2 regions of the Leuconostoc garlicum genome follow, and region 1 is predicted to be linked to the other one. Evidence: riboswitches for the same ligand, from Rfam matches in the RefSeq annotation. Region 1 holds a riboswitch; the other holds the start of a gene.
The links. A riboswitch is a leader RNA that binds a small molecule or an ion and turns the genes downstream of it on or off. The one in region 1 is predicted to bind FMN.
Positions count from the first base shown of each region.

Region 1 (6,394 bases):
GTGGTTAGCATCAACGTCCTTAATCATCTGTGGCAAACGATCCAAACGTTGCCCCGTTTTTGCTGAGACAAAGACAATTGGGGCATAATCCAAGAACTTAAATTCTGCGCGAATCATATTCTCGAAATCCTTCATCGTGTGATCATCTTTTTCAATGGCATCCCACTTGTTGACCACAATAATCATGGCACGGCCGGCTTCATGCGCAAAACCTGCCACGTGCTTATCTTGTTCCCGAATACCTGCTTCGGCATCCAGCACCATCAAGACCACATTACTATCATCAATGGATTTCAAGGCGCGCATCACAGAATACTTTTCCGTATTCTCATACACCTTACCGCGCTTACGCATCCCAGCAGTATCCACCATGATGAATTCATCACCTTCAGGTGTGACAAAACGCGTATCGATGGCATCACGGGTTGTCCCTTCGATATCAGACACAATCACGCGTTCTTCGCCCAAAATGGCATTCACAATTGATGACTTGCCAACATTAGGCCGACCAATGATACTAAAACGAATAGCGCCATCGTCTTCTTGTTCAGCTGCTTCGTCGGGGAAATTCTTGACAACTTCATCCAACAAATCACCTAAGCCCAAGCCGTGTGAACCAGAAACTGGATAAGGTTCACCAAGACCAAGTGAATAAAAGTCATAAATATCTTGACGCATTTCTGGGTTATCGATCTTATTGACCGCAAGCACGACAGGCTTGTCCGTCTTATAAAGCATTTTTGCGACAACTTCATCAGCTGACGTCACCCCTTCACGCCCAGATGTCACCATGACAATGACATCAGCTTCATCCAAAGCTAATTCAACTTGGGCCCGAATTTCGGCCAAAAACGGTTCGTCTCCGAGTTCAATCCCACCGGTATCAATCATCCGGAATTCATAATTCAACCATTCGGCTGGCGCATACAAACGATCGCGTGTCACCCCTGGTTGATCTTCAACAATTGCAATACGTTCTCCGACCATCCGGTTAAAGATAGTCGATTTTCCGACGTTTGGTCGGCCAACAATGGCTACTACTGGTGCTGCCATAATCGCACCTCCTTTTTCATACCGTGAGCGCCCACTAATGCTCACTCAATTTTTCTTCAAAAATAAAAGAACTGGCGAACCAGCTCTTTTATGTTGATGCTTCTTACAACTTATCACCAAAGATGTCACCCAATGTTGCGGCTGAGTCATCTTGTTGCTTGTAAGCAGCGATATCAGCACGTGAAGCTGAACCATCGTTACCACGACGATCTTCACGTTCTGGCTTTTCTTCCAAAGCCTTCATTGACAATGAAATACGTTCTTCGGCTGGCTTAATGTCCAATACCTTCACTTGTACCTTGTCACCAGACTTCAAAACTTCTGATGGGTTTTCAATACGCTTGTTTGAAATTTGTGACACGTGCACAAGACCTTCGATACCAGGCAAAATTTCAACAAAGGCACCAAAGTCCTTCACACGCTTAACAGTACCTTCAAGCACTGAACCTGCAGCGATTTGATCTGCAGCTTCGTCCCAAGGTCCACGTTGTGTTGCTTTGATTGACAATGAGATACGACCCTTTTCAGTGTCCAATGCCAAGATCTTAACGTCAACCTTGTCACCCTTTGTCAATACATCGGCTGGGTTCTTCACACGATCATGTGAGATTTCTGATACGTGAACCAAACCATCAACACCACCCAAGTCAACGAATGCGCCGAAGTCTGTCAAACGAGCAACAGTTCCTTCAACAACTTCACCAACTGACAACTTGCTAAATACTTCAGCCAACTGTGCAGCACGTTCTTGTGCAGCAACAGCCTTACGTGACAAAATCAAACGTGCATTAGCAGGGTCAATTTCGATAACTTGTGCTTTAATATCCTTATTCTTGAATTGGTTCAAATCAGAAACGAAACGTTCTGCAACCATTGATGCTGGTACGAAACCACGTACGCCGTTAACATCAACAATCAAACCACCACGAACAGCGTTGATAACCTTGGCATCAACTGTGTCACCTTCAGCAAAGCTCAAGTTTTCCCATGCTTTGCGCGCATCCAAACGCTTCTTTGACAACAAGTAAGCTACGCCTTCCTTGTCGCTTGTTACGTTAGAAATGACAACTGCTTCAATGGTATCACCAATTTTTAATTCGTCTGCCAGGTTGATGTTACGATCGTCTGAGTACTCACGTGCTGGCACAACTCCTTCTTCACCGGTAGACAAACCAACAACTGCTTGGTTATCATTATCAATAGCTAAAAGCTCACCGGTAACGACATCTCCCACCTTAATTTGATCTGCTGCGCTTTCGAGAGCTGCTAAGAACTCGTTGTTTGTTTCACTCATGACGTCTAACGTCCTCCTACAATTTACACTATGTGTATAGTTTACCAGAATATTTTTATCTTGTATAGTAAAAAACAGCGTTTTCACGCTGTAAGTTAATCTCGCTGTTTATCTAGAATAATTTTTGTAATCATTGCCACAACTTCATCGATGCTGTGACCCGTTGTGTCGACCAAAACGGCATCATCGGCTTTGACTAACGGACTAATCTGACGATGTGAATCCTTATAATCACGCGCCTCAATTTCAGCTTTTAAAGTTTGCAGGTCAACAGTCATGCCCTTAGCTAAATTCTCTTGATAACGGCGTTGTGCGCGTTCGTCAACACTGGCCACAAGGAAGATTTTCACTTGCGCATCTGGTAACACTGTTGTCCCAATATCACGCCCATCCATGATCACATTATGGCTGTTAGCAATGTCTCGTTGACGGGCCACAAGATCGGCTCGCACTGCGGCATATGATGAAACCAATGACACGTTGTTCGTGATTTCCGTTGAGCGAATCGCTTCCGTCACTTCTTGATCATTTAAGAAAACACGTTGCACTGGTGTCCCTGGTTCAAAGCGCACCTGCGTATGCGGCAGTAAAGCTACAACCCGTGCTTCGTCATCATAGGCGACGCCAGCTAATTTGGCCGCTAAGGTGATGGCACGATACATTGCACCTGTATCTACGTAAACATATTGTAATTGGGTAGCTAAAATTTTAGCAATCGTTGACTTACCAGCTGATGCTGGACCATCAATTGCCACCTGAAAATTATTTGTCATAGTCTCCTCTAACTTAGCGAATATTCAAATCGCGACCAGCATATTGGGTGTAATTTGACACCGTCAGGCCTGGGTTTAACGCAATCACTTGATCTGTTGTCATCCCATGGGTCACGGCAAAATTATAAAGTGTTTGGCTGGCACCGAGCACGGCTGTATTGTTGGCAACACTTGATGATGATACTTCAGGTGCCGCACTGCTACTACTTTCGACCGCACTTGATGAAACGCTCTCATCAACTGAACTTGTGTCATCACTACTACTTACAGCAGATTCAGATACAGCTGTATCGTCTGAAGAAGCGACTGATGACGATGATGAATCAACAGATGATGCTTTTTTCGACGACGCCGTTTTCTTATGACTCACTGATGACGCCACTTGTTGCTGGGGTGCTTTATGATTCACCCAAAAGCCATAGACTGGGACACTCGATAAAATCAGTAATCCAAGAATAATCAAAAATACCCGAAGGCGCTTGTGTTCGCTGTTTTGTTGGCTTGATTTACGCGAAAACTGCGGTTCAACTTTTTGTTGCTTTGATCGGGCTGACCGACTCATCTTATTTGGGTCAAAATCGTTCATAATAAAACGACCTCCATCATAATAGTTCACTTAAAAGTTTACCACATAGGAGGTCGTTGATGTCGATAACGTTTGCTTAAGATAAAATTTGACGTTGCATGGGCTGCAAAATAGAAAGCACCGCAAAACTGACAATGCCCCATATCAAACCTTGCGCAATATTAAAGGGGATCACCATCGCGATAAAATATTGGCCTAACCCAATCATTTTAGCGATGTCAAAATGGGCAAACTTCGCATAGAGCGGCACCGCAATCAACCAGTTCATCACGACACCTGCCAATGTTAAGCCCACTGTTGCCGCACCGACTGCCAACAAGGCGCGGCCAATTTTTTTGGCGTCAAACTGCGGCATTACCCAAAATAAGATAAGCGCAAAGACCACAATCGCCCCCAAGTTAACGGGTAAGCCAAGATAGGTATTGACCCCTTCATTAGCCAAGATTAACTTTAAGAGCGTCCGTAAGATAACGGTCCACAGTGCCGCTATCAGATCTAACCAATACCCTGCGATCAGCACCGGCACAATTGAAAAGTCTAATTTCAAAAAATCAGCCCCTGGTATCAACGGCAATTGTGGAAACAACATTAAGCCAAATGACAAGGCACTTAAAATCGCGATCAGCGTTAAGCGTTGCGTGCGTGTGTGTGAGATAGACATATTTTTTGCCTCAAAAAAACTGCACAATTTGTCAGGGTAGCACAAAAAGGCAGTTTTACTTTCTTTTTTAAACTTCTTTATACCCGACTTTACGGTCGGCTCTGGATTTTGACCAGATCAGCTGCTTACGCAGGTCGCGGGCTTACCATGTCTTGCATGTCTCACCGCCGGTTGGGATTTACACCCGACCCTGAAGTATATTCAATTAAGATTACTTACTAATTGTAACAAAGTAATCATCACAAAGCAACGTTTTAGCGGCGACGATACATTTTGTAGTCTTGATTCTTGAGGCGCTTGACTTCTGCACTGGTTAATTTACGATATTCACCCGATTGTAGACCCGTCAAATCAAAAAAGGCATACTGTTCACGAGTCAGCTTAGCGACTGGCAGCCCCACTTTTTGGAGCATGTTTTTCACTTGGTGATTACGCCCTTCATGAATAATAACGCGTACCATACTGGTCTTTTTGTCTTTATCCACGCGCTCAACACTCACCCGCGCCGGGGCCGTCTTCCGACCTTGAATGATCACACCACGCTTTAGCGGTGCTAGCTTTTCGTCAGTCGCAATCCCTTCAACTTTGGCCATATAGACCTTGTCAACACGTGACTTAGGGTGCATCAATTGATTAGCAATCACCCCATCATTGGTCAATAATAAAACACCAGTTGTATCATAATCTAAACGACCAACAGGATAAACACGTTGTGGCACGTCTTCAAGCACATCAAGCACCGTTTGGCGGCCCTTGTCGTCACTATTTGTCGTGACGACCCCACGTGGCTTGTTCATCAAATAATACACCAGCTTTTCGCGGCCTTCAATCGGTGCCCCATCAACCTGAACGGTATCATGTGGCATCACTTTGATGCCAAGGTTTTTGACCGTCTCACCATTGACTTGGACCCGACCTTGTGTGATTAATTCTTCTGCCCCACGACGTGAAGCAAGTCCTGCTTGCGCAATGACTTTTTGTAAACGTTGTGCTTCTTCAGACATCATTTTTTTCTTCCATTTCTGTTGTCTGCGCATCAAATGCGCTGGTAAATAATTCGCCACCACCATCTGCGACGTCAAGGGATTCAAAATCTGGTAGTGGTGGGAGTTCATCAAGTGACTTTAAGCCAAAATAATCTAAAAATTCGGCTGATGTCCCATACATAATAGGACGGCCTGGTTCATCTTTTCGCCCCGCTTCAACCACAAGCTGACGCAACATCAACTTCTGAATGGTCCCCGCTGACTGCACGCCCCGAATTTGATCAATTTCAATGCGCGTAATCGGTTGCTTATAGGCAATGATGACCAAAGATTCTAGTTGTGCTTGTGATAAAGTGGCCTGGGCTGGCGCTTCAAAATAGCCCTTAACAACCGCGCCAAGTGCTGGCTTGGTGACCAAACGATACATACCATCCGTTTCCCGAATCTCTAACGCACTGTTGGGATCATCAGCATATTTATTGGCGAGCGCTTCAATCAAGTTCAACACTGCCGGCTTATCGAATTGGGTAATACTACAAAGCGTTGATAGCGCCATCCCTTCATCACCAGCGACAAAGAGCAGTGCTTCAATTTGACTCAAATTATTCATGCCCGTCTATGTTCTCAATTTCTACAAATATTTCTGCTTGTGCATCCGTTTGATGCAAAATAACCTGGTCTTCCTTTGCCATTTCCAGCAAAGCAATAAACGTCATGACCAGCGATTCGCGATCATGTAACTGGTCAAATAACGACTCAAAGGGCAGCATATCCCCAACTTGGTGGGCTGCAAAATGCTGACGAATATTCGCCACTGCGTGCGCCATCGTCATTTTTTCACGGACAACCCGACGACTAATGGGTTCATGTTGTCGCTTTTTGCGCAATAACTTAGCAAACGCTACCTGTAAATCCACTAACCCAAGCCCTGGTGCCAGTGCCATATCAGGCTCAAAATCTGCTGGGACTGCCATCGGTAACCGTGCAAATGATTGGTGATCAGCGCGCTCTCTTTCTCGTAATTGCGCACTAGCAGCTTGA
Region 1 is NZ_CP016329.1:1,156,695-1,163,088, reverse strand. It holds gene der (ribosome biogenesis GTPase Der) at 1-1,053, opposite strand, end outside; gene rpsA (30S ribosomal protein S1) at 1,157-2,347, opposite strand; gene cmk ((d)CMP kinase) at 2,443-3,120, opposite strand; gene A9176_RS05895 (hypothetical protein) at 3,134-3,706, opposite strand; gene A9176_RS05890 (ECF transporter S component) at 3,783-4,367, opposite strand; FMN riboswitch at 4,434-4,569, opposite strand; gene A9176_RS05885 (pseudouridine synthase) at 4,622-5,371, opposite strand; gene scpB (SMC-Scp complex subunit ScpB) at 5,364-5,963, opposite strand; gene A9176_RS05875 (segregation and condensation protein A) at 5,956-6,394, opposite strand, start outside.

Region 2 (6,394 bases), 100 kb from region 1:
CTTAGTCAGTGAAGCGATTAACTTGAAAGTCATGCCACGCCTACGTATTTTTTATCCAAGTAATGTTCGTGGGCAAATGTATATTGGCATGGTAAATTGGTTGCTTTGTGCGGTTGGACTGATTGTGGTTTGGAGTTTCCAAACATCACACAATATGGAAGCGGCCTATGGGCTAGCAATCACAATCACGATGTTAATGACAACCATTTTATTGTTTGAATTCATTAAATTGCAAGGCCAAAAAGTTTTGGCGTATGGCTTCTTAATACTATTTGGTTTCATTGAATTTGTTTTCTTAATTGCCAGTCTGGCGAAGTTTATCCACGGTGGCTATGCGACATTGATTATTATGCTCGCTATTTTGCTGGTGATGGTGGTCTGGTATTATGGTAATAAGCGACGGGAAGCCATTTCGAAGCAAGATGATTATGTGTCATTGAAGGATTATCGTAAGCAACTGATTAATCTCTCGAAGGATGACGACGAACCAATTTTTGCGACGAATTTGGTCTACATTGCGCATATGCATCAAAATTATATGCTAAAGCGGTCAATGATCTATTCAATTCTTGGCTCACGGCCAAAACGCGCGACGATTTATTGGTTTGTGACGGTTAAGGAATCAAGTGATCCTTATGGTAAGAGTTATGCGGTCGATATGTTGGGAACGGATAATATCGTCCATGTGACATTTAATCTTGGGTTTAAAGTGGAACCGCAGATTCCGGTTTATCTAAAACAGGTGGCCAATGAGTTGATTAAACAAAATGTATTAAAGCCACAATTCCCTAAATATGCCATGAATAAACATGGTAACGTTGGTGATTTTAAGTATGTTGTGGCTACCCAATACTACGCTGATCTCTTGAATTTACCTAACATTCATGCTTGGGATCGCTTCCTAATCGGTGGTCGTGTTTGGTTACAATCACATACGGTGAGTTCAAGTAACTTTTATGGGTTGGAGTTTAGTGATGTGGTAGAAGAAATCGTACCGCTCTTTATTGCGACTGCCAATCGTCAGAAGTTAACCCAGATTGAAGTGAAAAACATTTTGAAGGACAACGAGTAGTGGTATCATTACCGGGAAAATCGATTGGTAATCAGTCGATTTTCCCGGTATTTTAATCTGATAAATTTATTTTTCTTTTACTATTTTTTGTGTTAAATTAGGTAATGTAGCAAAAAAATAATATCATTAAAGGAATGACAATATGTCTGACAACAACAAGACAGAATTGCCACTTGACGGGTCAGCTTCACGCCTTGATCGTCACAGGGCTGACCTGCATCAACCAAAGCGTAAAAAGGGTTGGCGTATTGCGTTATTGGTTTTGAGTGTACTGGCATTGGTCGGTATCGGTTTAGGTACCTTCTATGCGAGCAAGTTGAAACAATCAATTGACCATTCATACTCGGCAACAGGCCTTAAATCTGAAAAAATGTCGAGTCAATTAATTAAAGATAAGAAGCCGATTTCTTTTTTGGTGTTGGGAACCGATACGGGAACGACGGGTGGTTTTGGCGCAGATCGTGATCGTTCGGGTTTGACAGACTCACTGATGTTAGTGACGGTTAATCCTGAAAAAGAGACTACGACCATGATTTCGTTGCCACGAGATATTATGACATCCATTGACGGGTTTGAAGAAAGTTTCCCACAAAAACTCAATGCGGCGTACGCTTTCAGAGAAACGGCTGATGAAGAAGCGACTTTGGGCGATGGCGTGAGCACGACCATTACGACGATTCAAAAAATGTTTAATATCCCAATTAATTATTTTGCCATGGTGAATATGAGTGGGCTTGGCGATGTAGTGGATCGACTTGGTGGGATTCAAGCAGTATCACCTTTGACTTTCGACTTTAGTCAAGAAACGGCACACGAAACAGGTAATGATCTTTATCGTTTTACCGAAGGAAAGAGTGATTATTATTATGCCGCCGACGGTGAACATTTTAAGCATTATAAGAAGATGGATGGCAAAGCCGCTTTAGCTTTCTCACGGATGCGTTATCAAGATCCAAAGGGTGACTACGGTCGTACCCAGCGTCAACGGATTTTACTTGAAGCGATCATGAACAAAGTCAAAACGAATCCGACAACGATTTTGAACACTGATTTCATTAATGCCACAACGAAAAACATTGCCTCAAATCTTAAATTAGGGGATATGTTAGCATTGGGATCAAACTACATGGCTGCAACGAAGCACATTAACTCTTATACTGTCCAAGGTGAAGGCCAAATGTATCAAGGTGTGTCTTATCAACGGGTAACGACGGCACAACAGCAAGCCGTAACGGATACGGTGCGCTCAGCCCTTGGGTTATCACCGGCAACAACTGGTGAAGAATTTGGTAGTGATGTCACGTCATACCAGTTGGCACAAGTTGGCTCTGCGGATGACCAATATCCAGAATTCAATACTGCAAGCAACGAAAAATTGCCCAATAATTAACGCACCTGTCACTGAAGAAAAGAGGCCCCTATGAACGTTTTTGCAACCGTTAAGAATAGACGATTTTATCGCTATTTTGTTTTACTGGCCATTGTGGTCCTCATTTTCTTGCTCAGACAGTTTATGTCTTTGCTGTTATTGACGACAATTTTTTCGTATTTAGCCTTAAATGCTGGTAAGCGTGTCCAACGCATTTTCAAGCTTTCTCGTGGGATTGCCATTAGTTTAGTTTATATCGTTTTTGTTGGCTTCCTGACTTGGGCGATTGATCATGGGGCCAATACGCTCATTCATCAAGTCAAAAGCATGATTGTCCTCGCAACGGATCCCAGTTGGCGATCCCATGGGATTTTAAAAGAAGTCTATAAAAATTTTCATCAATATACGAACTCATTTAGTACCGAACAAATCTTAACGAAGGCGCTGTCGCAAATCAATCAATTGGGTCATATTATCTATGAATTGATTTTAGCGTTACTATTTAGTTTTATTTTTTGTATTACTTATCCGCAGTTAAGAAATTGGTCGCTCCATTTTTTGCACAGTCCATACAAAAAGTTTTTTGGTGAATTTTATATTATTTTGCACCGCTTTATTATCATTTTGGGCCGTCTATTTGAAGTTCAACTGTTGATTTGTGTGATTAATACCGCCGCAATGGTGGCGGTGTTAGCCTTTTTACAGTTCCCATATTTACTAGGTTTTACCATCATGATTTTTGTTTTAGGTTTGATTCCAGTTGTCGGTGTGTTGGTGTCGTTAGTACCGTTAACGATTACTGCCTTTATTATCGGTAATTGGCATACGGTCATTGTGATCCTCATTGCGGTGGCTGTGATTCACTTTTTGGAATCTTACTTCTTGCACCCACATTTTATGTCACATCGGACGCATATGCCCATCTTGGTGATCTTATTGAATTTGATTATCATGGAAAAGCTCTTTGGTGTTTGGGGTCTTGTGATTGGGTTACCAATTTTAACGTTCTTATTAGATTTTTTCAAAATTCAACGTTTTCGTGGCGTTTAAAGCCGCATAAAAAAGCACGTGTGCGCACACGTGCTTTTTTCATTGACAGGAATGGTTTTGGGTGCTACTCTGAAAGGGTTAAATAATTAATCTTCGGGGCAGGGTGAAATTCCCGACCGACGGTGATGGGACAACGTGTCCCAAAGTCCGTGACCCGCGTGATTGTTCATGCGGTTGACACAGTGAGAATCTGTGACCGACAGTTAAAGTCTGGATGGGAGAAGAGATAGGCAAGATGGGGATTTTCTCTATCTTGGGCTTTTTTGAATCGATCAAATTACTGTAAACCCGATGTGCTGTTATTAGCATATCGGGTTTTTTGTCCTGAAAATACAGGAGGTAAAGATGGATGATTTAACAGGGCTTCGTCTGGCAGCTATAGCGGCTGCCAAGGCACAGCCAGAACAAACTTTTGAAAATCCGCGGGTTGGCGCGGTAATCGTGAAGGCCGATCAAGTCTTGGCGGTTGGTTGGCATGAACGGTTTGGTGGGGCGCATGCGGAAATGAATGCGTTTCATCACTTAGGCGCTGCCCGTGATGCACAGGGGGCAACGCTGTATGTCACGCTGGAACCATGTGCAGTCCGTGGTAAAGTAGCCGCCTGTGCTGAAACGATCCGTGACTGGGGGCTGGCACGAGTGGTGATTGGTGACTTGGATCCTAACCCAGCCACACATGGTTTAGGTGTCCAAAAATTACGCGCTGCCGGTATTTCAGTGGTCGTGCTTGATACTGATGATAGTCGGCAGCTTAATCCAGCGTTTTATCAGTATCACGAACAGCACCAACCCTATATTCAACTCAAATTAGCTCAATCACACAATGGTTATGTGAGTGCAGTGCGTGGGCAACGTAGTAAAATCACGGATGCCGTAGCGGATTTAGATGTCCATCGCCAGCGTGCGCGACATAGTGCTATTATTGTCGGTTCTGAGACGTGGCGTATTGATCAGCCACGCTTAACGGTACGTGATGTGGTGTTAACGCATCAACAACCGCAACGGGTAGTGATTGATCGGCGTGGTCGCTTGGCGCATGAACCTGCGGCCCGCTTAAAAGATTGGTTAGTGTATACAGAAAATGCACAATTTGCCCAACAACCAAATGTTGTATTGATGTCGGCGGGGTTACCTGGGGTGATTGCTGATCTTGGTCGTCGGGGCATGCAATCTGTGATGGTCGAAGGCGGTCCTACTCTGATGAGGAGCTTCTTACAAGCCCAACTCTGGCATGAATGTCTCATTTACACGGCAGATAGTCTTTTAGCTAACGGCGTCAGCGGGATTGTGTTGCCACAGTTGCCAGATGATATTCAACGCATCGGTCATACGCAACGACAACGTTATATTAATCAGGAGGTTGCCACATGTTTACAGGCATCACGCAAACCATTGGTCGTGTAACCAGCATTCAGCAGCAATTATCACAAACATTGCGCCTCCAGGTGACCGCGTCTAATCATTTTTTTGAGACCAGTAAGATTGGGGATAGTATCATGATTGATGGCGTTTGTTTAACGATTGTGACGAAAACAGCTGACGTAGCAACCTTTGACATTATGCAACCAACTTATGCCACGACCATTGTGCAACAATATCAGATTGGGCAAGCTGTTAATCTGGAAAAATCCATGTTGGTAACGGATCGGTTTGACGGGCATATTGTGTCAGGACATGTCGACGGCATGGCACAAGTGACGCAAGTTGCTCAAATTGAGGACACTGTGTTATTGACATTTAAACCTGAGCAATCGACATTACGACAACAAATTGTGCCAAAAGGCGCCATTACCGTGTCAGGCGTCAGTTTGACCGTGGTCACTTGTGCAACAGATACTTTCACAATCGGGTTAATTCCACATACCTTGACCCACACAACGTTAAGTGACTTACGCGTCGGGGACAAGGTTAATCTTGAAACTGACATTTTAGCAAAATATTTGATGGGAGCGACACATGAGTGATACAGTACAAGCCCGTGTCCGGCAGGCGGTGGCAGCTTTAAAGCAAGGCGAACTGATCATTTTAACAGATGACCAAAACCGTGAACATGAGGGTGATTTAGTCGGGTTAGCCTCATTTGTGACGCCTGAAAAAATTAATCAAGCGCTCACTATTGCCCGTGGGGTACTGGCCGTGCCGATGACCGCTGAACGGGCTGCTGCGCTCGGATTAGCGCAAATGACGCAACAGAATTCAGAAAAATTTGGGACAAAATTTACGGTGAGCGTCGATCACATTGATAGCACAACAGGGGTGTCGGCCTTTGAACGGGCCCATACAATTCAACAACTCGCGAATTTGAGTGCTGGGGCCCAACAGTTTGAAACACCTGGTCATATTTTCCCATTGGTTGCTGAAGATGGTGGCGTCTTGCAACGACAAGGGCATACGGAAGGGGCGGTTGAACTGGCCAAGATTGCCGGTGTGCCACCAGTCGCCTATATTATTGAAATTTTATCTGATGATGGCCATATGGCCAGAGAAGCAAGTTTGGCCAAGTTAGCCGCAACGCATGGCTTACAACAATTAAGTATGGCTGACTTGGTGGCGTATCGTGAATTTGAAGCGACGTTAAGTATTCAGGAAGGCGTAACCGTTCATTTGCCAACGCGGTACGGCGATTTGATGTTAACGGAATATCAAACCGGTCAAGCGGAACCAGCGCTCTTACTCCGCAGTCAACAATCAGTATCAGAACCGCCATTAGTACGGTTACATTCTGAATGTTTAACTGGGGATACGTTTGGGTCCTATCGTTGTGATTGTGGCCCGCAATTACAAGCTGGATTGGCCATGGTCGCCCAAGATGGTGGGGCCGTTTTGTATCTGAGACAAGAAGGGCGGGGAATTGGCTTGCATGAAAAATTACGTAGTTATGTCTTGCAAGAGCACCAGTTCGA
Region 2 is NZ_CP016329.1:1,257,344-1,263,737, forward strand. It holds gene A9176_RS06370 (KUP/HAK/KT family potassium transporter) at 1-1,072, shown strand, start outside; gene A9176_RS06375 (LCP family protein) at 1,215-2,462, shown strand; gene A9176_RS06380 (AI-2E family transporter) at 2,493-3,491, shown strand; FMN riboswitch at 3,577-3,721, shown strand; gene ribD (bifunctional diaminohydroxyphosphoribosylaminopyrimidine deaminase/5-amino-6-(5-phosphoribosylamino)uracil reductase RibD) at 3,837-4,895, shown strand; gene A9176_RS06390 (riboflavin synthase) at 4,859-5,455, shown strand; gene A9176_RS06395 (bifunctional 3,4-dihydroxy-2-butanone-4-phosphate synthase/GTP cyclohydrolase II) at 5,448-6,394, shown strand, end outside.
Region 2: it holds a riboswitch for FMN, as region 1 does, so the genes downstream of both, ribD (bifunctional diaminohydroxyphosphoribosylaminopyrimidine deaminase/5-amino-6-(5-phosphoribosylamino)uracil reductase RibD) here and A9176_RS05890 (ECF transporter S component) in region 1, are expected to answer to the same signal.